3 regions of the Paenibacillus sp. FSL R10-2788 genome follow, and region 3 is predicted to be linked to each of the others. Evidence: riboswitches for the same ligand, from Rfam matches in the RefSeq annotation. Region 3 holds a riboswitch; each other region holds the start of a gene.
What was found. A riboswitch is a leader RNA that binds a small molecule or an ion and turns the genes downstream of it on or off. The one in region 3 is predicted to bind cyclic di-GMP.
Positions count from the first base shown of each region.

Region 1 (4,644 bases), 3.9 Mb from region 3:
CCTCAAAAGCCATCGTAAGGGAATTCTCATCCGCATCCTTAATACTATACCGTGTAATACGACCTAATGCGGATAATAGACCTCGAATATCAATGCCTTTTTCGTCAAAATGCTTAATGAAAAAGTCGTTACCAACTATATTGCTGGGATGATAGATATCAATGCCTTTAATACGAATTCCGGTCATAATACGCCTCCAGGAAAGCAGTAAAATGTGGCCTACATATTAAGATTAAAAGATCTAGACTGTAACCGCAGAAATGATCTCGATGTTATCGAGTCCAGCTTTACGGCCAAGACGGGAAAGCTGCATTTTGAGGATCGGGTTATTTTCAAGCGTTAGATTTACTTTTACAAATCCATCATTCTTAAACATTACAAAGCAGCTTTCTAAAAGAGGTACAACATCTGGTGCAGTTACATTTAGCTTTCTGCAGTCGATTTTTAGTTCATAGTCAGCTGGAGTAATTGGATTGATAGTTTGTTGATAAGCTTGAATAGATTTTAGACCATCTTCTTCAGAAAATGTTCCATCTAACTCAATGTTAATAACCTTGTTTGTAGTGTCTGTCTTCAAAACGAAACTTCCCATGCCTAAATCTCTCCCATAGATTGAATTTGTCCAAAACAGTTCGACTGCAATATCCAGCCATGTATATCCATTTAGCTGTTTTATAAAAGTCAAAATTCGACACTATACAGCAAGTAATGGGATATTCCGACTCTATTATAGGCATATTTTTCAAGTGTATGCAATAATAAAGTCGAATTTTGTATATTGTTGTCGAACTGTTGGGTTATTGGATTTCTTCTATGGTTGCAAGCAGGATATTAAAAGCTGTAATGATTCTAGGTGCCCCTATAACGGGTACTAAGTGTAATAGAATACCTTTAAGCTGTTCTACGGTAACTCCAACACGAAGGGCCATGACATAATGAACGCCCAACTGTTCGAATTGACCCATTGAAATTAAAGATGAAATGACTGCGATTTCCTTCCAGTCAGGGGCTATAGTATTACGTTGAAAAATATCGCCATAGGCATTCCCCATAATAAATTCAGCCAAGTCAGGGAAGTGGTCTTTAATTGGAGCTAGTGCTTTTGCGCCATAGTCTCCTGATAGATTCGTGAAGTGGTTGAGACCACTGTTGATATTTTCCTTCATGGTTAGCCTCCTAGTTTAGGTTCAAAGTACGGTGTGCAGTCGGAGGGACTTCATCACGGTCTGTTAGTAGTTCAATAACGGCAACATGGTTTAGAGCTACCGCATCTTTAATTGCAGCTGTGAATTCATCCGCATTCTCACATTTGTAGCCTTTAGCACCTAGAGATTCAGCGAATTTTACGGCGTCCATTGGTACTTCATATAGAGTTCCATCGATACGACCTGTGGTTTTCTCCATACCCTTAAGAGCCATATCTAGTTGCTTATTATTGACCACGATAAAGATGACAGGGATATCTTTGCAGACAGCGGTGTTAATCTCAGCGCCGAGCATCATGAAACAACCATCACCTGTAATGCAGAGGATAGTTTCTTCAGGAGCAGCAACTTTTGCACCAATAGCCATGCCGATCGAATTACCCATGCAAGCAAAATACGCATCAAAAACAAAGCTGCCCGGTTTCTTAACCTTGTACCATTTTGCAGCGTGGAATCCATGACTTCCATCATCAACGAAAATTGAATTATTATAAGGGATCAAATCACTTAAAGTGCTCATTACCGAAGCAAGGGAAAGATTCTTGAGGGTTGGAAGCTCTTCTGAATAATCCGCATCGGCCAAAGCCTCACGTTTGGTGATTGTGTTTGGGTCAATATGATTTAGGCAGTGCACCAAATTATCGCGCAGGTCCCCAGTGACCGGTATCGTTTTGGACAATAGTATTTTTCCGACAAAGGTTGGATCAATATCAAATTGAATTAAAGTTGCTGGATGATTCTCCCGTTTAAGATTACAGATGGTCATATCACTTAAACGTGATCCAAGCACTATAAATAAATCGCTTTTATTCAATAAATCGTCCCCGTGGGTCGAACCGCCAACGCCAATAGGACCATGATAGAGTGGGTGATCCCAGACTATAGCCCCTTTTCCACCTGGAGATGTTACTACAGGAATATTAAAAGTTTCTGCGAGTTGAACAAGCTCTTTATGTGCTCCGGAGCGGTTAATTCCTTTACCCGCAATAATCAAAGGATTCTTAGCAGCTTGAATAGCATCGATGACTCTATCGATATTAGCTTGACTAATTAGAGATTCTCTTTCTGGGATTACTATATTGCATTCTTCCAATACTTCAGTTTGTACATCAAAAGGAATACAAAGATGAACAGGACCCCGTTTGGTCAGGGCCACAGAAATCGCATGATTAAAAATAGTACCAAAGTGATCCCCACGTTCAACCAATTTACTGAACAAGGTGGCAGGTTTGAACATATCAGCTAAATCAGCCAGAAAAGAGGTGGAGTCCTGACATTGAGGAATTCCAAGCTCTGTAATGGATTGGTGGCCGGTAATAAATAGGACAGGTAGGTTGTTAGCTTTCGCATGTGCTGCTGCTGTAAGCAGGTTAGTTCCCCCAGGACCCGAAGTACCAAATGCTACGCCTAGGTTACCCGTTTTCAGCGCATACCCTGCTGCTTCGAATCCGGAGCTTGCTTCATGTCTGCCGGGAATAAATTCAATACCGTAATCCACCATCTTTAGAACTATTGGACAAATGGATTTGCCAATGATCCCAAAAGAATGGGTGACTCCAAGGTTACGTAGTGCTTCCGCCATGTAATCTGCGACTGTCTTCAAAAGAAACACCTCACAAGTTTTTTGATATATATTAGTTATTAATCTACCGAATAGATACGATAGATCAATATACTCAAAAAGTAAAAACCTGTGCTCTATAGTAAGCACAGGTTGGTGGCATAAGGCACCGCTAAGACTGAACAATAGTTCAGCCGTCCTGGTTCCTCTGCAACCTGGCAATCATGGCCTCAAACGAAAAAATGAGGCTGTAGATCCATGGTTTTGCGTCATCCTCTTTCGAGGATTTTGCCAATATTAATTTATAGTTGATAAGAATAATTTTCCTTTACAATATATTCCTCATTAATTTTTGTCAACATAATCCGCTAAAAAAACTCGAAATTTGACGAAAGTCTTGTCCAAGAGATGAAGTTTTGCCTCGCGAAAAAAACTGCCACCTAAGACTCAGCTTAGGTGGCAGTTGATAGTTTTGAACTAGAATTTAAAGATATGAATGGTTTTTTGCAGATTAAATACGGCCTGGGTCATTTTTTCCGTTTCTTCTGCAACAGACTGCAGGGCATTAATCTGTTCATTCATAGCCGCCGATACCTCTTCCGTGCCAGCAGCAGTTTCTTCGGTGATTGCTGAGATATTCTCAATTGCACTGGAAATTTTCAAGGCACTTTCTAGCATAAGATCACTCTCCGCAGAGAATGAAGAGATTTGCTCGGTAATGTACTGCACGCTTTGTACAATTTGTGCGAAAATATGGGCAGATTGAGTGATCATTTCATTCTGAACCTGCACAACCTCTTCATTGATGGCAATATTATCGATGGCTTGTTTAATATCTGACTCAATGCTGCGGACCAAGCCGAATACTTCTTTTGTGGATGCCGTAGATTCTTCAGCAAGCTTGCGAACCTCTTGAGCTACAACGGCAAAACCCCGACCATGCTCTCCGGCACGAGCAGCTTCGATGGAGGCATTCAGTGACAGCAGGTTGGTCTGCTCAGCGATCTCTGTGATGGTCTTGGTGATCATCGTAATCCCGCGGGCATTTTGTGAGAGAGCTTCAATAGTATCAGCCACTTTTTGTGTAGCCTCTATGTTTTTGCGCATGCCTTCAGCCTGTGTATCTACGGATTGGCGCCCTTGCTCAACAAGTTCTAAGGTATGTATTGAACGTCTGTTCATTTCTTTGGTGGAGTTCGTATAATTGGATACTTTGGTCTCAATGTCTTTAATGGATTCTGTCATATCAGCGATATCCGTAGATATTTCATTTGCACCAAGAGCGAGCTCAGTAGAAGAAGAGGCTACTTGTGCCATGACAATCTTCAGGTTCTGGTTCTTATCTTCGATTCCGCGGCTTGCATCCATAACTTGACGGGTGATCTGCGATGCATCGGTCAGAATCTTCTTGAGCTTATCAATCATTGTGTTAAAGGAGCGGCTTACGTCACCCATTGAGCCATTTTCGTCCGCTCTGCTAGTGAAATCGCCCTTCGAAATACTGTGAGATACATTAGCAATATCATCAAAAGATGATGTAAGCGTTCTCTCCACGAAGCGAGCAACAGGTAAAGTCAGACCTGCAAGAACAACTACTAGTATAATTCCTACGAGAAATTGACCTAGAATCATTAACGTAACTAAGACAGGAATAGCAAACAGTGCGGCAACGAGGTAACATCCGGCAACAATTCTTTGTTTTAACGGAAGTTTGTGCATCCAGCTCATTGGTAAAATGTCCCCCTTATTAAATTTTATGTAATGGTGTTATTATAGGGGATTTATAGGTCATTGGTCTATAGAGAAGTGTCATAAATCTTCTTTAAGTAGTAGATATTTAGAATTCATGTCAAAATTCCTCATATATTGTGGAAATTG
Region 1 is NZ_JBBOQA010000001.1:4,654,626-4,659,269, reverse strand. Features, by position in the region: gene NSQ50_RS20770 (hypothetical protein) at 1-187, opposite strand, end outside; gene NSQ50_RS20765 (hypothetical protein) at 242-685, opposite strand; gene NSQ50_RS20760 (carboxymuconolactone decarboxylase family protein) at 798-1,166, opposite strand; gene NSQ50_RS20755 (thiamine pyrophosphate-binding protein) at 1,177-2,817, opposite strand; cyclic di-GMP riboswitch class I at 2,973-3,069, opposite strand; gene NSQ50_RS20750 (methyl-accepting chemotaxis protein) at 3,244-4,494, opposite strand; gene NSQ50_RS20745 (helix-turn-helix transcriptional regulator) at 4,616-4,644, opposite strand, start outside.
Region 1: linked by a shared signal. The riboswitch ahead of NSQ50_RS20755 (thiamine pyrophosphate-binding protein) and the one ahead of NSQ50_RS03195 (transglutaminase-like domain-containing protein) in region 3 are both predicted to bind cyclic di-GMP.

Region 2 (4,644 bases), 180 kb from region 3:
GTAACCTTTATTTTCATGACCATTCTCAGTTAGGATTCTAGCTGTTACAGTACCGATATCACGAACATCGATAAAGCTAGTCTTGCCTTTTCCTGCGGGTACATAGATCTCCTTTTCTTTACGTAGCTCTTCCCCATGTTGAGAAATTAAGTTTTGCATGAAGAAACTTGGGCGTAAAAAAGTATATGGAATTCCTGATTTTTTAATGATTTTTTCAATTTTATGGTGTGGAACAATTGGGTTTTTCTCTACGCCCAATAGAGATAGAAACACAATGTGTTCAACTCCGACTTCCTTTGCGATATCTATGAGGGGTTGGAAATATTTTTTTGCGTCAGCTATATGAGGAGGGCGCAGTAAAAATAATTTTTTCACTCCTGTTAACGCTGGACGAAAAGAATCAGCATTTTCAAAATCAAAATAAACATACTCACTGTCTTTTCGATGGGAGGCAATTTTAAAAGGTGTTTCACTTTTCCTTAGTTCGTTAACCACTTCACGTCCTACATTACCGGTTGCCCCTGTGATTAGAATCATAAGTCTCACTTCCCTAACTAATATTTAAATAGATCATTTTAAGCACGTTCATAAACGTGGACATTTCTTGTTCAGAAATATTTTTAAGTGCGTTATCCATGATTTCGTCACTAAGAACTTCTATTTGACTCTTAATTATCATTCCCGAATCTGTAATAAATACAAGATTTGATCGTTTATCATTTGGATTATCTCTAATGTCCAGAAGTCCTTTTGCTTTAAGTCGCTCGAGTATACCCGTTATTGTAGGGCGATCCGAGTAAGTTCGCTCTGCAATCATAGCTGGAGTTGTTCCTTCTAAATGAATAGATATATCTTTTAATACTGCCCATTGAGGAGCTGTTACATTATAAAGTGAAAGTTTTTTTGTTAAGCTTTTTTTCATTTCAAGACTTACTCTTATTAATAACTGTCCTGGGTTGTCCATAAATTAATTCCTCTCTTTAAATAGTTTGCACACTAACTACTTGATTAGTATACAAACTATATTCTCCTTTATCAATTTTAATTATTTTATTTGTTTAAATTGTGGGGAGTTACAGGTGAATGTCAATAATATTGATATTTAGAACTTTTGTTTGTATATAATAAAAATGAATGTTCTTATTTTTAGAGGCGATCAATCATGGAAATGAGTATCGACCAAACGGTTGGGATTATTTATCAAGTCTAGGAGAGCAAGATTACACAACGCGAGATCGAGATCCGTGACATCCGTGACAAACGTCCAACATAAACAAAGGGGATAGATATCATGCGGTGTATAACAATACGGCAGCCTTGGGCGACCTTAATTGCTCTTGGTGAAAAAGAGTTTGAAACTCGTTCATGGAGAACAGCCTACCGCGGCGAGTTAGGCATTCATGCCGGAATGAGGATTGACAAAAAGATTTGTGAACAGGAACCGTACAAATCAGTATTGGCGAAACATGGCTATACAGCAAATAATTTGCCGACAGGAGCTATTATTGCTACAGGTCAGCTCGCGGGATGTTATGTGGTTACTCCAGAGGTGGATTTAAGGGAATGGATCAATGGGAACGAATATGATTTTGGCGACTATAGCGAAGGACGGTTTGCCTGGAAGCTTGAAGGGGTTCATCCATTAAGCCATCCAATTCCAGCTAAAGGTCGGCTAAGCTTGTGGGAGCACTCTAATCACTTCTGAACGGCGAATGATATTTTTAATGTAATTTTTATGTGCCTATCAGCTTTTTTTCAGGTTCGAGGTATATATTGAAGACACCAAACACCCCCCAGTGTTTTGTGGTATATCTCTCTCAGGTCTTGCCAACTCCCATGGTAAGGCCTATTTTTTTGTTCGCTAATTGATGGGGGGAGAGTAGAGCGGCTTCTATACAGCTTTATTTAATTTGAAACTGTTCTTCGTAACTCTTAAAAGAGGAAATATCCAGCCCTAGGTATCTGCGCATATGGATGGCAGCCTGAGCCGCAACAATGTCATTCAACAGCAGCATTCGTTCGTGATAGCCACGACATATATACTTGGCTTCAATTCCCGTATTAAGTCTGTTTTGCTCATACACCTTGATTCCCCGTCTTCTCATTTCTGCACGAACATCCCTTAGATCTGTTGTAGCTACTGCAGCAGCTGTTCCAAGCACCTCCAGATAAGGGGCGGGTGTTCGTAAGTGTGTAGATAAAATGGCGGAGTCCCGTTCGAAAGCTGATAAAATCATCGGAAGCAATAAATAAGATTTCACCAGCATGTTGTCCCTGCTTTCTGCTCTATGCATGAATCTCATCACCTCTAATAGGAACGTATATTCGTATTCTACCCCGACATTCCAAAAATAATCAATGGTATTTCTAAACAGCTTATCCAATGTGATTAAATTCACAACTAAATAACGAAGAATAAATTATATTAAAATTGTAATAATAAAAATTAATGTATCGGACGCACATAAAGGAGAATTATGATGGAAAAAGAGGGCAGCCTCCAGCGTGGATTTTTTTTTGGTTTAATTCTGAGTGTTCCCTTATGGATATCCATATTGGGCTATATACAGTTACTTTAAAATTTAATGAAAAACCTTATGCGAAGCGCCTTTAGGCGCTTTTTTTGTATGGTAATAATGAGGGGGATCATCGAAAGGAATTGATTGACAATTGTGGGTGTCGGGCGCTAAACTGTTATTAATTCAAAAAGTATTAAAAGTCATAGACGGTTATTGGAGAGAATGCTTCGGCTACCAGTTCTGGACTTGCAGTGTAATACATATATATAGTCATGATAATAGCAAACCGTCTGAAAGGGCGGGACGCAAAGTCCAGGAGTCTAAAGTGTCTTAAAGGCACAATGACCGTCCGACTGCCATGAGAAGGGAATTCCACTTCTTTTTGGCGGTCTTTTTTGTTGTTAGGTCCTTTAGAGTTTCTGGTAATTATTCTGATTAATATAAATCATAGTTTTAGGAGGTGTGCCATTTGAAAAGAAGAATAAGACCGTTACTCTCGCTTGTATTAGCTGGGATTTTGACGGTAGGTAGTGGGCTTTCCTCATTAGGAGCTGGAGTTGCTGGAGCTAGTAGTTCTTCTACATTGGGAATTGCAGGGGTCTACAACGTGTTTATTCTAGGGGATATAACAACGGTTTCGGATACGGAAGGAAGGTTTGCTGCTGGAGGTAACGTTAACTTAACCAACTATAGTGTTGGAGATAGGTTGACCGCTGCTGAGGTTTCCTTGACTGACACACTTGTTGTTGGAGGGAATCTTACTTTCAACGGAGGTACTGTTTATGGGAATATCGTGCACGGGGGAGATTTTTCAGGGAATGTAACGCTCCTCAAGGGAGGTACAAAAAGACAGGGGAGTACGATTGACTTTTCAGCCGTAGGTCAGTCTTTGAAGGACAAATCAGCAGAACTTGCAGCATTGCCGGCGAATGGAACAACAGTGTACCAATATGGCAGTCTTACCCTGACAGGTACAGATCCTGCGGTCAATGTTTTTAATGTTCCAGGAGATAACGTCTCTAATACCTATGGAATTACAATAAATGTTCCTTCAGGATCTACAGCAATTATTAATATTGATGGTTCTAACGTAAAAATGAAAAACTTCGGATTTCTACCTAATAACGTGTTGAACAGCAAGAAAATTTTGCTTAACTTTAGCCAAGCTGCGTATCTTGATATGGCAGGCATAGGTGTAATGGGAAGCATACTTGCCCCCTATGCTCATGTTGATTTTATTAATGGTCAGATTAACGGTACTTTAGTGGCGGCTTCACTCAAAGGGACTGGTGGTGGTGAATTTCACCACTATCCATACGATGGTGATGAACCTGGACCAACGCCGACACCAACGCCAACAGTGACACCAACGCCAACGCCAACAGTGACACCAACGCCAACGCCAACAGTGACACCAACGCCAACGCCAACAGTGACACCAACGCCAACGCCAACAGTGACACCAACGCCAACGCCGACAGTGACACCAACGCCAACGCCAACGCCGACAGTGACACCAACGCCGACGCCGACGCCAACGCCGACGCCGACGCCGACGCCAACACCGACGCCGACAGTGACACCAACGCCGACACCGACGCCGACAGTGACACCAACGCCGACGCCGACGCCAACACCGACGCCGACAGTGACACCAACGCCGACGCCGACGCCAACACCGACGCCGACAGTGACACCAACGCCAACACCGACGCCGACAGTGACACCAACGCCGACGCCAACGCCAACAGTGACACCAACGCCGACGCCAACGCCAACAGTGACACCAACGCCGACGCCAACGCCAACAGTGACACCAACGCCGACGCCAACACCAACGCCGACGCCAACAGTGACGCCGACACCAACGCCAACGCCAGAAGCAACACCGACACCGACGGTAACACCAGAAGCAACACCGACACCGACGGTAACGCCAGAGGTAACACCGACACCGACGGTAACGCCAGAGGTAACACCGACACCGACGGTAACGCCTGAAGCAACACCGACACCGACAGTAACACCAGAAGCAACACCAACGTCGACACCAGAGACTTCGGTGTTCCCGACACCAACGCCATCATCCGTAATTGGCACTATAGTTCTTGCAGAAGATCCTGTG
Region 2 is NZ_JBBOQA010000001.1:541,684-546,327, forward strand. Features, by position in the region: gene NSQ50_RS02400 (SDR family oxidoreductase) at 1-537, opposite strand, end outside; gene NSQ50_RS02405 (MarR family winged helix-turn-helix transcriptional regulator) at 551-964, opposite strand; gene NSQ50_RS02410 (ASCH domain-containing protein) at 1,292-1,705, shown strand; gene NSQ50_RS02415 (hypothetical protein) at 1,902-2,399, opposite strand; cyclic di-GMP riboswitch class I at 2,790-2,880, shown strand; gene NSQ50_RS02420 (choice-of-anchor A family protein) at 2,989-4,644, shown strand, end outside.
Region 2: linked by a shared signal. The riboswitch ahead of NSQ50_RS02420 (choice-of-anchor A family protein) and the one ahead of NSQ50_RS03195 (transglutaminase-like domain-containing protein) in region 3 are both predicted to bind cyclic di-GMP.

Region 3 (4,644 bases):
TAATTTCGGACATCAGGTAGCGATTACAGCTGGCATGGACTATGCCGAAGGTCAAGCGGTTGTTGTTATTGACGCTGATCTTCAGGATCCTCCGGAGGTCATTTTGCAAATGATCGAGAAGTGGAAAGAGGGCTACGACGTTGTATATGCGAAACGCCTGAAGCGCCACGGAGAAACGATGTTCAAAAAGGTCACCGCGAAGCTTTTTTACCGCCTGCTCAGCAGTATGACAAGTGTGGATATTCCTACGGATACAGGCGATTTCCGTCTTATTGACCGTAAGGTATGTGATGTCCTGCGGGGACTTAAAGAAAAGAACCGCTATGTCCGAGGTTTGGTGAGCTGGGTTGGCTTCAAGCAGACTATGGTGGAATATGAACGGGAAGAACGTTTTGCCGGAGAAACCAAATATCCGCTGAAGAAAATGATTCGTTTTGCGTTAGATGGCATCACCTCTTTTTCACATAAGCCGCTTAAGATTGCTACGTATATTGGATTCTTCCTTTCATTCTCTAGCTTTCTCTATTTATTTTTCGTCTTGTTTCAAAAGATATTTTTCACCTCCTGGACGGTTCCGGGCTGGGCTTCCATTGTAGGCGTCAATCTGCTCTTTAACGGTATCGTTCTGATGCTGTTAGGTGTGATTGGGGAGTATATCGGACGGATTTATGACGAGTCTAAAGATAGACCGCTATACATTGTTAGTGAGACTAAAGGCTACCAGAACGAAGAACAACTGGACCGCCGGAAGGACCACAATGATGTCAGATAAGAACTTGCGTGCTGCATTCATACAGTTCCTTAAATTTAATGCCGTAGGTTTGCTCAATACGCTTATTGATTTTGTGATTTTCACATTGTTGAATTCACTAGGGATGGTATACGCATTGGCGCAGGTGATCTCCTATAGTGCAGGTACGGCGAATAGCTTTATTTTGAATAAAAAAGTAACCTTTCGTGATCGCAACCGGGGGAATAAAGAAGGCTTCGACCGCGTGCAGCTGGTCAAGTTTATCGTGCTGAATCTGGTAGTGCTCGGAATATCACTGCTGCTAATGCATCTGTTGACAGACAGACTAGGTATTCAAGTCTTGATCTCAAAGGTGCTGGTTACATTTATCACGGTGATCATCAATTTCTTTGGAAGTCGTAAATGGGTATTTTAAACATTAATTTCAGGCAGAAGGAGTTGCTATGCTTAAAGGCAAGTAGCTGTTTCTGCTTGATTTGTATATAACCATAGAAACAATATACGGAGGTGAATAACATTGCGTAAATTCTCCTATCTACTCATACTGGCTGGGATACTTATCATGTTATATCCGACAGCTAACGAATGGTACAACGACAGGCAGCAGGAGAAGTTATTAGAAACGGCTGAACTAAGCACTGCCGATAGTACTCCCCAGCCAGATTTGAAGAGCAGGTATGCTGAAGTTACTCAGCTGTTAGCAGAGGAATCGGTTCTGGATGCTCAGGCACAGCCCCAACCCCAAGAGACAGAAAAGCCTGAACCGGAGATTGAGGTCGGTGGCAAAGTAATCGCACTAATTGAAATCGGTAAGATTGATTTGAAGCTGCCTGTATTAGAAGGGGCTACAAAAGCTAATATGAAACATGCTGCAGCCCATATGAAAGAAACGGCACCCCTTGGAGAGATCGGAAATGCTGCAATCGCGGCGCATCGGGCTAGAACTACGGGGCGTTTGTTTAACAGATTGAATGAGGTTGTTGTGGGGGATGTTATCACGGTAAAGACTAGTGATCAGGTGTTTAACTATGAGGTATACGATATTTCTGTTGTAGATCCGAGTGATGTCTCCGTTCTTGACGGGAATGACAAGGATAAGATTCTTACTCTGATTACATGTGATCCGCTAGTGAATCCAACGCATCGGCTGATTGTTCATGCCAAATTAACAAAAGGAGAATAGTGAATGACAAGAAAACACAAATACCGGGAGATATTTATAAAATAATGGGTAATCTAGTAAATTAGGTCTTGTTCACAACTATAAATATGATAGTATTATACTATGAAAGCTAAACACGATAACGGCAAACCTTCCGAAAGGTAGGGACGCAAAGCTAAAGGGCCTTTTCCCGAAAGGATGGCAGCCAGCTACCGAATGAAGAGGCTTTTTTTGTTTGTTTCAAATGGATTCTATCAATTATATCTAGTAAAGCTAGAACAGATAGAGCTTATACGATAACGGCAAACCTATCGAAAGGTAGGGACGCAAAGCTAAAGGGCCTTCCCGAAAGGATGGCAGCCAGCTACCGAAAGGAGTTTTATCCGTGAAAAAGGTTTATTTTATGCTGGTGGCGTTATTCGTCCTAATGACTTCAGTTCCGATAAGTACAGCTCAAGCTGCAAGTGCAGATGCCAGCTGGCTGATTACATCCAAAGTGGCTCAAGGTGTTATTGGTATTAACTATGATATTCCGAAAGATAAAAGAATCAAACTCATGATCACCAAAGATAACAGCAGCTATACATATAACTTGTATGCTTCTGGACAAGCTGAGGACTTCCCTTTGCAACAAGGAAATGGGACTTATAAGGTTTCTGTTCTGGAGAATACAACCGGCAATAAATATAAAGCGTTATATTCCGAAGTAGTAGACGTAACCATGAGTGACTCGAATTCCGTATATTTGGGCTCCGTACAGAATGTGAAATGGAGTTCTTCTGATAAAGCGATTGTCAAAGCTAAACAATTAGTACAAGGCAAAACAACAGACGAAGAGAAAGTTAAAGCGATCTATAACTATGTAGTTGCGAATGTACAATATGATTACTCTCTTGCTAATAGTGTAACTACTGATTATATTCCAAGCATCGATAAGACATTGACTACTAAAAAAGGGATTTGCTATGATTACGCTTCTCTTTTTGCCGCAATGCTGCGGAGTGTAGATGTTCCTGCTAAGTTGGTAATGGGGAATACAAGCTACGTTACGCAATATCATGCCTGGAACGAAGTGTTGCTTAATGGGAAGTGGGTTACCATTGATACTACAGTGGATGCAGGACTTGCAAAGAGTGATAAGAAAACCGATTTAATTAAAGCCTCAAGCAAATATACTGCGGCAAAATACTATTAAATTCGTTGCTATAAACATAACTCTATTAAATAAACAACTAGCTTAATTATTAAGCTAGTTGTTTATTTTTATATTAGGGGTTGCTTTTCTATTAATAGTTGGGGTATTATAGGTAAGCGTTGTTAGACAGCGTACAGGCGATACAAACGAGGCTGATAAAAAGCTTCGAAAAATAAAGCTTGCATTTCTGAAAACAACATGATATATTATAAGAGTTGCTGCTGAGACATTAAACGGCGTCAACGAGAACTTGATCTTTGAAAACTGAACAACGAGTGAGTAGGAAATCACGTAAGTGATATCCAAAATTAGAGAATTAATTTTCTCGTCAGATGTTTCAAAATGAGCATATCGCTCTTTTCAATACTAATTGGAGAGTTTGATCCTGGCTCAGGACGAACGCTGGCGGCGTGCCTAATACATGCAAGTCGAGCGGAGTTATTTTGAAAGCTTGCTTTCAAAATAACTTAGCGGCGGACGGGTGAGTAACACGTAGGCAACCTGCCCTTCAGACTGGGATAACTACCGGAAACGGTAGCTAATACCGGATAATTTCTTTTTTCTCCTGAGAGAAGAATGAAAGACGGAGCAATCTGTCACTGAGGGATGGGCCTGCGGCGCATTAGCTAGTTGGTGGGGTAACGGCCCACCAAGGCGACGATGCGTAGCCGACCTGAGAGGGTGAACGGCCACACTGGGACTGAGACACGGCCCAGACTCCTACGGGAGGCAGCAGTAGGGAATCTTCCGCAATGGGCGAAAGCCTGACGGAGCAACGCCGCGTGAGTGATGAAGGTTTTCGGATCGTAAAGCTCTGTTGCCAGGGAAGAACGTCCGGTAGAGTAACTGCTACCGGAGTGACGGTACCTGAGAAGAAAGCCCCGGCTAACTACGTGCCAGCAGCCGCGGTAATACGTAGGGGGCAAGCGTTGTCCGGAATTATTGGGCGTAAAGCGCGCGCAGGCGGCTATTTAAGTCTGGTGTTTAAACCTTGGGCTCAACCTGAGGTCGCACTGGAAACTGGGTGGCTTGAGTACAGAAGAGGAAAGTGGAATTCCACGTGTAGCGGTGAAATGCGTAGATATGTGGAGGAACACCAGTGGCGAAGGCGACTTTCTGGGCTGTAACTGACGCTGAGGCGCGAAAGCGTGGGGAGCAAACAGGATTAGATACCCTGGTAGTCCACGCCGTAAACGATGAGTGCTAGGTGTTAGGGGTTTCGATACCCTTGGTGCCGAAGTTAACACAGTAAGCACTCCGCCTGGGGAGTACGGTCGCAAGACTGAAACTCAAAGGAATTGACGGGGACCCGCACAAGCAGTGGAGTATGTGGTTTAATTCGAAGCAACGCGAAGAACCTTACCAGGTCTTGACATCCCTCTGAATCTGCTAGAGATAGCAGCGGCCTTCGGGACAGAGGAGACAGGTGGTGCATGGTTGTCGTCAGCTCGTGTCGTGAGATGTTGGGTTAAGTCCCGCAACGAGCGCAACCCTTAACTTTAGTTGCCAGCAGGTAATGCTGGGCACTCTAGAGTG
Region 3 is NZ_JBBOQA010000001.1:722,486-727,129, forward strand. Features, by position in the region: gene NSQ50_RS03180 (glycosyltransferase family 2 protein) at 1-772, shown strand, start outside; gene NSQ50_RS03185 (GtrA family protein) at 759-1,166, shown strand; gene NSQ50_RS03190 (class D sortase) at 1,269-1,934, shown strand; cyclic di-GMP riboswitch class I at 2,048-2,130, shown strand; cyclic di-GMP riboswitch class I at 2,205-2,285, shown strand; gene NSQ50_RS03195 (transglutaminase-like domain-containing protein) at 2,299-3,108, shown strand; rRNA gene NSQ50_RS03200 (16S ribosomal RNA) at 3,476-4,644, shown strand, end outside.